One region of the Hydrogenophaga taeniospiralis genome, then DNA from elsewhere that is predicted to be linked to it. Evidence: riboswitches for the same ligand, from Rfam matches in the RefSeq annotation. Region 1 holds a riboswitch; the other holds the start of a gene.
The links. Region 1 has a riboswitch for S-adenosylhomocysteine ahead of ahcY (adenosylhomocysteinase). Riboswitches for the same ligand answer to the same signal wherever they lie in the genome.
Positions count from the first base shown of each region.

Region 2: linked by a shared signal. The riboswitch ahead of metH (methionine synthase) and the one ahead of ahcY (adenosylhomocysteinase) in region 1 are both predicted to bind S-adenosylhomocysteine.

Region 1 covers NZ_JAHBAG010000001.1:78,773-84,580, reverse strand. The annotation lists gene KIH07_RS00360 (YeeE/YedE family protein) at 1-174, shown strand, start outside; gene KIH07_RS00355 (MFS transporter) at 377-1,630, opposite strand; gene KIH07_RS00350 (HAD-IIB family hydrolase) at 1,627-2,430, opposite strand; S-adenosyl-L-homocysteine riboswitch at 2,486-2,573, shown strand; gene ahcY (adenosylhomocysteinase) at 2,645-4,093, shown strand; gene KIH07_RS00340 (TlyA family RNA methyltransferase) at 4,244-5,011, shown strand; gene metF (methylenetetrahydrofolate reductase [NAD(P)H]) at 5,048-5,808, shown strand, end outside.
Region 2 covers NZ_JAHBAG010000001.1:926,821-932,628, reverse strand. The annotation lists gene KIH07_RS04525 (hypothetical protein) at 1-281, opposite strand, end outside; partial or broken gene KIH07_RS25520 (double zinc ribbon domain-containing protein) at 294-461, opposite strand; gene metH (methionine synthase) at 560-3,373, opposite strand; S-adenosyl-L-homocysteine riboswitch at 3,399-3,522, opposite strand; gene KIH07_RS04510 (sigma 54-interacting transcriptional regulator) at 3,603-5,204, shown strand; gene KIH07_RS04505 (hypothetical protein) at 5,293-5,511, shown strand; gene KIH07_RS04500 (hypothetical protein) at 5,649-5,808, opposite strand, start outside.

The DNA.
Region 1 (5,808 bases):
ATGACGGGCGGCGCGATCTTCGCGCTCACGGCCTGGGTCACGCTGGCGGGCATGTGGATCGGTGGCGGTGTGGCCGACCGCGTGTTCGACGGCGCGAACAAACCCGCGCCCGCACCGGCGCCTTCGGACGATCCGGCACCGCGGGCGGCGAGCGCTCCGACCGCTGCGCCTTGAACGGTCCCCCCCTGCGCCGCCTTCGGCGTCACCCCCCCCCCGGGGGGCGCCAGCTGCGGCCTGGCGGAGCCAGTTCCGCGCTGGCCTGGGTTGGCGTTGCTTCGGGCGGTGCTCTGAGGCTTTGAGGGGGCTTTCGTTGCACGGCGGCCATCAGCTGCGGCCTGGCGGAGCCAGTTCCGCGCTGGCCTGGTCTGGTGTTGCTTCAGGCGCTTCTCAGAGGCCTTGAAGAGCGGCTTTCCCTGCGCAACAGCCACCAGCCCGGCCCGGCCACGGCCAGTAGCAGCGCGGGGAAGCCGAGCACCGGCGCCCAATCCAGCATGGCCGCGCCCAGGGCCGGGGCGAGCACGCCGCCCAGGGTGTACGACAGCACCAGCACGGCGGTGCTGTTGACCAGGGTGATGCCCTCTTCGCGCGAGCCGATGTCGATCATCGCCAGCGTGTAAAGGCTGCCACCCGCGCCGCCCCAGAAGAAGGCCACCGCCGCCGCCAGCCAGGGCGTGCCGGCCACGAAGGGAATGAGCGCCGTGGCCGCCAGCGTGACCAGCGCGCAGGCGCGCATGATCGCCAGCCGCGCGCGGTGGGCGCCGCCCCAGCGCGGGAGGCCGCCCAGCCGATCGGCCAGCAGGCCGGCGGGCAGCATCATGAGTGCGCTGCCCAGGCCGCTGGCCGAGACCAGCAAGGCCGCCGCCGCGACGCCCAGACCCAGGCTCAGGCCGTACAGCGGCAGGATGGAGGTGAGCCCGCTTTCGAAGAAACCACCGACGAAGCCCACCGCCATGATCAGCGGGTGCGCGCGCAGCGCATGCCACACGCCGTGCAGGCCCACGCGCGCGCTGTGGGCGTCGACCGCGCGCGGCAGCGGAGGGATCGCCAGGCTCCACAGCAGGCCGATGAACAGGCTGGCCAGCACCAGCCACAGCGCCGCCGGGTTCTGCGGCCCCAGCACGGCGAGCAGGGCAGGGCCGATCACGAAGGTGGTGCCCACCATGGTCTCGAACAGGCCCACCATGCGGCCGCGCTTCAGGGGCGGCGCGAACTCGGCCACCACCGCCTCGGCCAGCACCCAGCGCAGGCCCGAGGCCGCGCCGGCGATGAAGTCCAGCACGAACCACGCGGGCAGCCAGTCGGTGAGCAGAAAGCCGGTGGTGGAGATCACCGGGATCAGCGCCGACAGCCACAGCGTGGGCCGGCGCCCGAGCCGCTGGGTGATGGCCGAGGCGAACGGCGTGATGAGAAACACGCCCACCCAGCCGCTGGCCGCGAACAGCCCGGCCAGCGTGGTGGACACGCCGTCGCCCTTGAGCCGCAACAGCAGCAGCGGCAGCAGCATGAAATAGCCCACCAGCTCGAAGAAGGTGGCGCCGAAGATGGCCACCAGGCCGAGCCGGGCACGGGCCGGGGCGGCGGCGGGCAGGGGCGAGCCGCCGTGGCCGGGCGGCAGCGGGTGTTCGATCATGCGATCGCCTTCGCGGTGAGCACAGCGTGTGCCAGCTCGGCGAAGCCCGCGCCGCGTTCGCCTGGCGTCACGTAGCGCGGGCGGTGCGTCAGCTGGTCCCAGAAGCGCGCCACGTTGGCCACGCCCACGCTGTGCGCAAAGTGGCCGAACATGCGCGCGTCGTTGGTGGAGTCGCCCACGTAGACCCAGCGGTCGAGCTCGGCGTCGAGCTCGACCGCCAGGTGGCTGCGCACGATCCATCGCGCGCCGGCGAGCTTGTCGTGTCCGCCGATCCAGCCGTTGATGTGGATGGAGCTGACCGTGGCGTTCAGGCCACCGGCCCGCATGAGGCGCACCACCGCGTGGATCGACGCGTCGTCCAGGTGGGCGAACTCGCTGTGGTCGATGGCGATGTCGGTCTCGCGCCCCGGGCTGTCCTGCGACAAGCGGGTGTGTGGCAGTGTGGTCAGGATGTTTTGCGCCACCGCCTGCAGTTGCGCGAAGTTCGCGCGGCGGGTGGCCTCGTCCTGCAGCCAGGCCTTGCACAGCGCGCCATCGGCGCCGCGCCACAGCGCCACGGCACCGTTCTCCGCCACGATGGCGTTCACCGGCCAGGCCAGGGCAAAGGCCTCGCTCCAGCCCGCCGGGCGCCCGGTGATGGCGAACACCGGCAGGCCGGCGGCGCGCAGCGCGTGCAGGGCGGCCAGGGCGTCGGGCGTGATCACGCCCTCGGTGGTGAGCGTGTCGTCGATGTCGGTGAGCACGCCGTGGATGCGCGCGCGCTCGGCCAGCGGCCAGTCGGATAGCGGGGGATGGGTCATAAAGGCCCGCCAGTTTCGCAGATAGCCAAAACGGGCGCCTGCGTTAGAATCGTTGCCATCCGAGGAGCGTTGCAGCGCACCCCTGACCACCGGTCAGCGCGGGGCGTGAGGCTCGGAAATCCATGCAACGACGCTCATCCACTTCCGTGCGATGGGCTTTTTTATTCCCGTTTCGCGCGTGGGGTGGTTCATTCAACCTTCTCAGGAGCGAACCATGAACGCACGCATTCCCGCCGCCGCTGCATCGGCCAATCTGACCGACTGCGCCATCACCGACATCGGCCTGGCCGACTGGGGCCGCAAGGAAATCCGCATCGCCGAGACCGAAATGCCCGGTCTGATGGCCATCCGCGAAGAATTCGCGCCCAAGCAATCGCTCAAGGGCGCGCGCATCACCGGCTCGCTGCACATGACCATCCAGACGGCCGTGCTGATCGAGACCCTGCAGGCCCTGGGCGCCGAAGTGCGCTGGGCCTCGTGCAACATCTTCTCCACGCAGGACCACGCCGCTGCCGCCATCGCCGCCGCCGGCACGCCGGTGTTCGCCGTCAAGGGCGAGACCCTGGTCGACTACTGGGACTACACCCACCGCATCTTCGACTTTGGCCCCAAGGGCAGTGAAGGCGAAGGCCCGAACATGATCCTGGACGACGGCGGTGACGCCACGCTGCTGATGCATCTGGGCAAGCGCGCCGAAAAAGACCTGTCCGTGCTGGCCCACCCGGGCAGCGAAGAAGAGCGCATCCTGTTCGCCGCCATCAAGGCCAAGCTGGCCGAGGACAGCACCTGGTACAGCCGCAAGAGCGCCCAGATCATCGGCGTGACCGAAGAGACCACCACGGGCGTGCACCGCCTGAAGGAGATGTCGGCCAAGGGCACGCTGCTGTTCCGCGCCATCAACGTGAACGACTCGGTGACCAAGAGCAAGTTCGACAACCTCTACGGCTGCCGCGAGAGCCTGGTGGACGGCATCAAGCGCGCCACCGACGTGATGATCGCCGGCAAGGTGGCTTGCGTGGCCGGCTACGGCGACGTGGGCAAGGGCTCGGCCCAGGCCCTGCGCGCCCTCTCCGCCCAGGTCTGGGTGACCGAGATCGACCCCATCAACGCCCTGCAGGCCGCGATGGAAGGCTACAAGGTCGTGACCATGGAGTACGCCGCCGACAAGGCCGACATCTTCGTGACCACCACCGGCAACCGCGACGTGATCACCTTCGAGCACATGGCCGCCATGAAGGACCAGGCCATCGTCTGCAACATCGGCCACTTCGACAACGAGATCCAGGTCGCCAAGCTGGAAGAAAAGTGCCAGTGGGAAGAGATCAAGCCCCAGGTGGACCACGTGATCTTCCCGGACGGCAAGAAGATCATCCTGCTGGCCAAGGGCCGGCTGGTGAACCTGGGCTGCGGCACCGGCCACCCCAGCTTCGTGATGTCGTCGAGCTTCGCCAACCAGACCATCGCCCAGATCGAGCTGTTCACCCACCCCGAAGGCTACGACGTGGGCAAGGTCTACGTGCTGCCCAAGCACCTGGACGAGAAGGTCGCGCGCCTGCACCTGAAGAAGGTGGGCGCGATGCTGAGCGAGCTGAGCGACGAGCAGGCGGCGTACATCGGCGTGCCCAAGCAAGGCCCGTACAAGCCCGACACGTATAGGTATTGATCCCCCCGCGCCGCCTTCGGCGTCACTCCCCAGGGGGCGGCGCTGGCGGCCCGGCGAAGCCGGTTCCGCGGCGCCCTGGGGCGGCGCGTGGCCTTTCGGCCGCTGGCCGCGTGTCGTTGACGTGGCGGTTCCTCTGGAAATCTACAGCTCATGCGTGCTGATCAACTTCTCGTCGAACGCGGCCTCGCCGCTTCGCGCTCGCAGGCCCAGCGGCTGATCGCCGCTGGCGTGCGCTGGCGCCTGGCCGGTGGCGACTGGAAGGCCGTCACCAAAAACGGCGACGAACTGCGTGAGACGGTGGAGCTGGAGCTGCTGGACACGGCGGAGTCGCGTTTCGTGTCGCGTGGCGGCCTGAAGCTGGAAGGCGCGCTCCTGCACGGCGGCATCGATGTGACCGGTCTGCGTTGTCTGGACGTGGGCCAGAGCAGCGGTGGCTTCACCGACTGCCTGCTGCAGCGCGGCGCCGCGCAGGTGGTGGGCGTCGATGTCGGGCAGGGTCAGCTGCACCCCAAGTTGCACGGCGATGCGCGCGTGGTCTGCATCGAAAAATGCAACGCCCGCGAACTCACGGCGGAGCACCTGGCGCAAGCCGGTGGCGAGGCCGCCGCGGCACCGTTCGACCTGATCGTGGGCGACCTGTCGTTCATCTCGCAGACCCTGGTGTGGCCGGCCATCGTGCCGCTGTTGAAAGGCGGTGGCGACTTGCTGATGTTGGTCAAGCCGCAGTTCGAGCTGCAGCCCGAACACATCGGCAAGGGCGGCCTGGTGAAGAGCGCCACGAGCTACGCACGGGTGCGCGAGCGAATCGAACAGGCCTGCCTGGACAACGGGCTGGCGATGCAGGACTATTTTGAAAGCGCCATCACCGGCGGTGACGGCAACCGCGAATTTTTTGTCTGGGCGCGGCGCACGGTCTGAGGCCGGCGCCCCGTGCCACCCCACTGAGGCAACACCATGGCTCTGCCACTGAGTTTCGAGTTTTTTCCGCCCAAGACACCCGACGGCGCCGAGAAGCTGCGCGCCGTGCGCCAGCGGCTCTACGCGCTCAAGCCCGAGTTCTGCTCGGTCACCTTTGGCGCCGGCGGCTCCACGCAGGACGGCACGCTGCAGGCCGTGACCGAGATCATGGCCGAGGGCTGCTCGGCGGCGCCGCACCTGAGCTGCATCGGCCAGTCGCGCGAGTCCATCCGCGAGCGGCTCGCGGCCTATGCGGGTGCCGGCATTCACCGCCTGGTGGCCCTGCGCGGCGATCTGCCCAGCGGCTACGGCCTGGGCGGCGAGTTCCGCTACGCCAGCGATCTGGTGGCCTTCGTGCGCGCCGAAACCGGCGACCAGTTCCACATCGAGGTGGCGGCCTACCCGGAAACCCACCCGCAGGCCAAGTCGCCGCAGGCCGACCTGGACGCGTTCGTGGCCAAGGTCCGGGCCGGCGCGAACTCGGGCATCACCCAGTACTTCTTCAACAGCGACGCCTACTTCCGCTACATGGACGACCTGCGCCAGCAGGGCGTGGACGTGCCGGTGGTGCCGGGCATCATGCCCATCACCAGCTCCACCCAGCTGATGCGCTTCTCCGACGCCTGCGGCGCCGAGATTCCGCGCTGGATCCGCATGCGCCTGCAGGCCTATGGCGACGACACCGCGTCCATCAAGGCCTTCGGGCTGGACGTGGTGAGCGACCTGTGCGATCGCCTGCACCGCGCCGGCGTGCCCGG
Region 2 (5,808 bases), 850 kb from region 1:
CCCGGCGCCGTTGAGGCCGTGGCGAGGTCCGGCACGGCCGGTTCGGGGGCGGGCACCGGGGCGGGCGGCGCCGGTTCGTTCGCGGAAGCGGCGGGCACTGTGGCCTCGGGCGTGGCGGCCAGCGAGGCCGGGTCGCCGGTGTTGCTCAGTTTCCACCAGGTCCCAAGGCTCGCCAGCACCAGCACGACCCCCACCAGCAAAACGCCTGCGCGCTGGCGGGTGCCGCTCCCGGGTAGCTCGGGCATGGGGTGGTAGGCCACCGACGGCGGAACCAGGGGCACGCCGCAGGCCTGGCAGAACCGGGCTTTGGCCGGGTTGCGCACCTTGCAGGTCGGGCAGATGTGTTCTGGAAGCGCGCCGCCGCGCGTCGACGCGGCCTCTGGCGGCAATGGCGCAGCGCAGCCCCTGCAGAACTTCGCCTTGTTCCTGTTTTCTGTTCCGCAAGCCTTGCACACCGCCATGATCTACCCGTCACTTGAAGTCTGGGCACTTTCTAGCACAGTGCGCCGATGCTGTGTCCCCGCAGGTGGTCGAGCGGGGGAATCTCCCATACAAACGGTTACAAGTTGGGCCCGAGCCAGCGCCGCAGTTCGCTGGCGGCCACGCCGCTGCGCTCGGCCAGGTCCTGCACCTGGTCTTCCCCGATCTTGCCGACGTTGAAGTAGCTGCTGTCCGGGTGGCTCAGGTAGAAGCCGCTCACGCTGGCCGCGGGCGTCATGGCCAGGCTTTCGGTCAGCGCCATGCCGATCTCGTCGGCCTGCAGCAGCGCGAACATGGCGCGCTTGACCGAATGGTCGGGGCAGGCCGGGTAGCCCGGCGCGGGGCGGATGCCCTGGTATTTCTCTTTGATGAGGTCTTCGCTGCTGAGCGCCTCGTCGGCCGCGTAGCCCCAGAGGTCGGTGCGCACGCGGTGGTGCAGGCACTCGGCGAAGGCTTCGGCCAGGCGGTCGGCGAGCGACTTGAACAGGATGGCCGAGTAGTCGTCGTTGGCGTCCAGGAACTGCCGCTCCTTCTTGTCGGCGCCCAGGCCGGCGGTGACGGCGAACAGGCCCACATAGTCGTTGGCGACCCCCTTGGGCGCCACGAAATCGGCCAGGCAGCGGCTGGGGCGCAGCACGCCGTCCACCTCCTGCTTCTCGGTCTGCTGGCGCAGGCCGTGCCAGGTGAGCGCCACCTGGCTGCGGCTCTCGTCGGTGTAGAGCTCGATGTCGTCGTCGTTCACCGTGTTGGCCGGGTACAGGCCGATCACGCCGTTGGCGCTGAGCCAGCGGCCTTCGATGATCTTCTTGAGCATGGCCTGCGCATCGGCGAACACCTTGGTGGCCTGCTCGCCCACCACCTCGTCGCTCAGGATCGCGGGGTAGGGGCCGGCGAGGTCCCAGGTCTGGAAGAACGGGCCCCAGTCGATGTATTTCGCGATCTCGGCGAGGTCGAAGTTCTTGAACTGGCGCTTGCCGATGAATTTCGGCTGGGTGGGTTGGTAGCTGGCCCAGGCGGATTCGGAGGCACCCTCACCCCTGCCCTCTCCCGCCTGCGGGAGAGGGGGCAAGGCGGGCAGCCACTTGTTGGCGCGGGCCTGGGCCAGCGGCCACAGCGGCACCTGCTTCTTGTTGGCGTGCTGGGTGCGCACTCGGTGGTAGTCGGCGTTGAGCTCGGCGATGTACTTCACCCGGCTGTCGCCGATCAGGCTCTGCGCCACGCTCACGCTGCGCGAGGCGTCGGGCACGTAGACCACCGGGCCCTCGTAGTGCGGCGAAATCTTCACCGCCGTGTGCACGCGGCTGGTGGTGGCGCCGCCGATCAGCAGCGGAATGCCCTTCTCGCGGAAGTGCGGGTCCTTCTGCATCTCGCCGGCCACGTACTGCATCTCTTCCAGGCTGGGCGTGATCAGGCCGGACAGGCCCACGATGTCGGCGCCCTCTTCCTTGGCCTTGGCCAGGATCTCGTGGCAGGGCACCATCACGCCCATGTTCACCACCTCGAAGTTGTTGCACTGCAAGACCACGGTGACGATGTTCTTGCCGATGTCGTGCACGTCGCCTTTCACCGTGGCGATCACGATCTTGCCCTTGGGTTTCACGTCCGCGCCCGCGGCCTGCTGCGCCAGTTTCTCTGCCTCGATGTAGGGCAGCAGGTGGGCCACGGCCTGCTTCATCACGCGCGCGCTCTTCACCACCTGGGGCAGGAACATCTTGCCCTGGCCAAACAGGTCGCCGACCACGTTCATGCCGTCCATCAGCGGGCCTTCGATCACGTTGAGCGGGCGCCCGCCCTCGCGCTCGATCTCGCGCCACATCTCTTCGGTGTCTTCGCTGATGAACTCGTTCATGCCGCGCACCAGCGCGTGGCTCAGGCGCTCGCGGATCGGCAGCGCACGCCACTCGTTCTTCTTGCTCTCGTCCTTGGCACCGCTCTTGGCGGTCTCGGCCACCTCCACCAGGCGCTCGCCGGCGTCTGGGCGGCGGTTCAGCACCACGTCCTCAACACGCTCGCGCAGTTCAGGCTCCAGCTCGTCGTACACGCCCACCATGCCCGCGTTGACGATGCCCATGTCCATGCCGGCCTGGATCGCGTGGTACAGGAACACGGTGTGGATCGCCTCGCGCACCGGGTCGTTGCCGCGGAAGCTGAACGACACGTTGGACACGCCGCCGCTCACCTTGGCGCCCGGCAGGTGCTGCTTGATCCAGCGCGTGGCGTTGATGAAATCGACCGCGTAGTTGTTGTGCTCTTCGATGCCGGTGGCGATGGCGAAGATGTTGGGGTCGAAGATGATGTCTTCGGGCGGGAAGCCCACCTCGTCCACCAGGATGCGGTAGGCGCGCTCGCAGATCTCGACCTTGCGCTCGTAGGTGTCGGCCTGGCCCTTTTCGTCGAAGGCCATCACCACGGCCGCCGCGCCGTAGCGCTTCACCAGCCGCGCCTGGCGCTTGAACTCGTCCACGCCTTCTTTCATGCTGATCGAGTTGACGACGCCCTTGCCCTGCACGCAGCGCAGGCCGGCTTCGATCACCTCCCACTTGGAGCTGTCCACCATCACCGGCACGCGCGCGATGTCGGGCTCGCCCGCGATCAGGTTCAGGAACTTCACCATCGCGGCCTTGCTGTCGAGCATGGCCTCGTCCATGTTGATGTCGATCACCTGCGCGCCGTTCTCCACCTGCTGGCGCGCCACGGCCAGCGCCTGCTCGTACTCGCCGTTCAGGATCATGCGGGCGAAGGCCTTGGAGCCGGTGACGTTGGTGCGTTCGCCCACGTTCACGAACAGGCTGCCTGCGCCAATGCGCAGCGGCTCCAGGCCGGACAGCAGCATGGGCGGCACGGCGGCGGCGTGGGACGGGGCGGAAACGGTGGAATCGGAAACAACGGACATGAGGCTCACCAGGGTTGCGGGCAAAAACTGGTGAGCGCCGTTGGGGGTCTGTACGACCAGCCAGGGCCGTGTGGCCCCGACGTCTCAAGCCTGACACCGGGTGCGGGCATCTGGCCGATGCCCCCGGCGCTGCAGCGCTCCTTGAGAGGGGGTGATTTTAGCCGCCAACGGCGCCAGGCACGGCACTGGTGCGATGTTTGCTTGTGCTCCCGCCAACCACTCCACGCCCATGCCACCCCACCGCACAGACCCCGACACCCCCGGCACCGACTGGCACGCCCAGGAGCTGCTGCTCATGCGCGAGGTGATGAAGCTCGTGGGCCGCAGCCTGGCGCCGGCTTTTGTGTTGCGCGAGATGCTGCATTTGATGAGCGAGCTGCTGGGCCTGAACCGGGGGCGCATGGTGCTGGCCGACGAGGCGGCGCCGGGCGCGGAGCGCACCGCCTCCATTCGCCACGCCTACGGCCTCACCGCCGAAGAGGCGGCGCGCGGCGTGTTCCGCTGGGGCGAGGGCATCACCGGCCGCGTGCTGGCCAGCGGCCTGCCGGCCATCGTGCAGGACGTGGACGCCGAGCCCTTGTTCCTCTTTCGCACCGTGGCGCGCGCCCAGCTGCCGCCGCAGACCGTGGCCTTCATCGCGCTGCCGATCGAGGTCAACGGCGCCACCGTGGGCGTGCTGGCCTGCCACCGCATCCGCAGCCGCCAGCGGCACCTGAACGACGACCTGGCGCTGCTGCGCATCCTGGCCACGCTGGCCGGCCAGCTGCTGCAGCTGGAGCAGCTGGTGGCCGAAGAGCGGCGCCAGCTGGCCGCGCGCAACGAGGCGCTGGAGCGTGCGATCGACCTGGGCAGCGCGCGCTACGGGCTGATCGGCCGCTCGCCCGCGCTGCTGCGGGCGCTGGGCGAGCTGGAGCGCGTCTCGCAGTCGCAGGCCACGGTGCTGCTGCTGGGCGAGTCGGGCACCGGCAAGGAGCTGTTTGCCCGCGCGGTGCACCTGGCCAGCGGCCGGCGCGACCAGCCCTTCATCAAGGTCAACTGCTCGGCCATTCCCGACACGCTGTTCGAGTCCGAACTGTTCGGCTACGAGCGCGGCGCCTTCACCGGCGCGAGCACGGCGCGCGCGGGCTGGTTCGAGCAGGCCAACAGCGGCACCATCTTTCTGGACGAGATCGGCGAGCTGCCGCTGGCCATGCAGAGCAAGCTGCTGCGCACGCTGCAGGAAGGCACGCTGGTGCGCCTGGGCGGCACGCGCGAGATCCGCATCGACGTGCGGCTGGTCGCGGCCACCAACCGCGACCTGGCGCGCGAGGTGCAGGCCGGCGGCTTCCGGCAGGACCTGTATTACCGCCTCAACGTGATCCCGATCCGCCTGCCCAGCCTGCGCGAGCGGCGCGAAGACGTGCGCGCGCTGGCGCTGCATTTCGTGAGCCGCGCCAACCAGGCGCACCAGCGCAACGTCAACCTCGCGCCCGACGCGCTGGCGCGGCTGGAGGCGCACGACTGGCCCGGCAACATCCGCGAGCTGGGCAACCTGATCGAGCGCCTGGTGCTGCTGGCCGACCACACGCTGGTGACGGCCGCGGCGCTGGAGCGCTTCATGCCCGAGGCGCTGGGCGATGCCCGCCCCGCGCCAGCCTCGGCACCGATCCCGCCCGCCCTGCCCGCAGGCGCAGGGCTGGTGCGCGACTACCAGAGCGCTGGCTCACACAACGCCCAGACGCTGCAAGACGCGCTGACCCGCCACCAAGGCAACCAGTCGCGTGCGGCGCAAAGCCTGGGGCTCACGCTTCGGCAGTTTGGCTACCGGCTGCGCAAGGCGGGGTTGCGGTGAAGACCGGGGTGAAAGGTGGCCGTGAAAGCCAGCGCTCGGGATGTGTGACAGCATCAGCGCTGTTCCCCAAGATTTGACAGAAGCCGCCATGAAAACCATTGACGAGATGCTGAACCTGGCATTGCTGACCCCCGATGAGCACCAACAGATCAGCAGCTGGATCGCACAGGCCGACACGCCTGACGAAATTTTGAAGATGCCGCGCTTGTTGTGGCGGGCCGTCGAACGGGCCAGCGCGGTCATGGGCATCGACGAAGACCTGATGCGCCCGCCGGCGCTGGATGCTGACGACTTGGTTTGCGGATAGACGACGGGTCGAACTGGTTGCGTGCCGAGGGGCGCGCATGTTGCTCATTGGCCAGGAGCGGCCATCGCTCATTCGGTAACGCCGCCGTTCACCGGTTGCGCTGAGCGGCGCGCACGCCGCTGTCTGAGCTTGGCCCTTTATCCCTCACGCGTCTGCTCCAGCGAGATGTTGACGGCATCATTTTTCAGCCACCCTCGCGCGCGCTCAAGCGCCTCACCGGGCGTCTTGAGCCGCAAGCTATCCGCCACGAATTCGACGTCGTATGTCGCTCCATGCCATAGCTCCAGCTCAAACCCA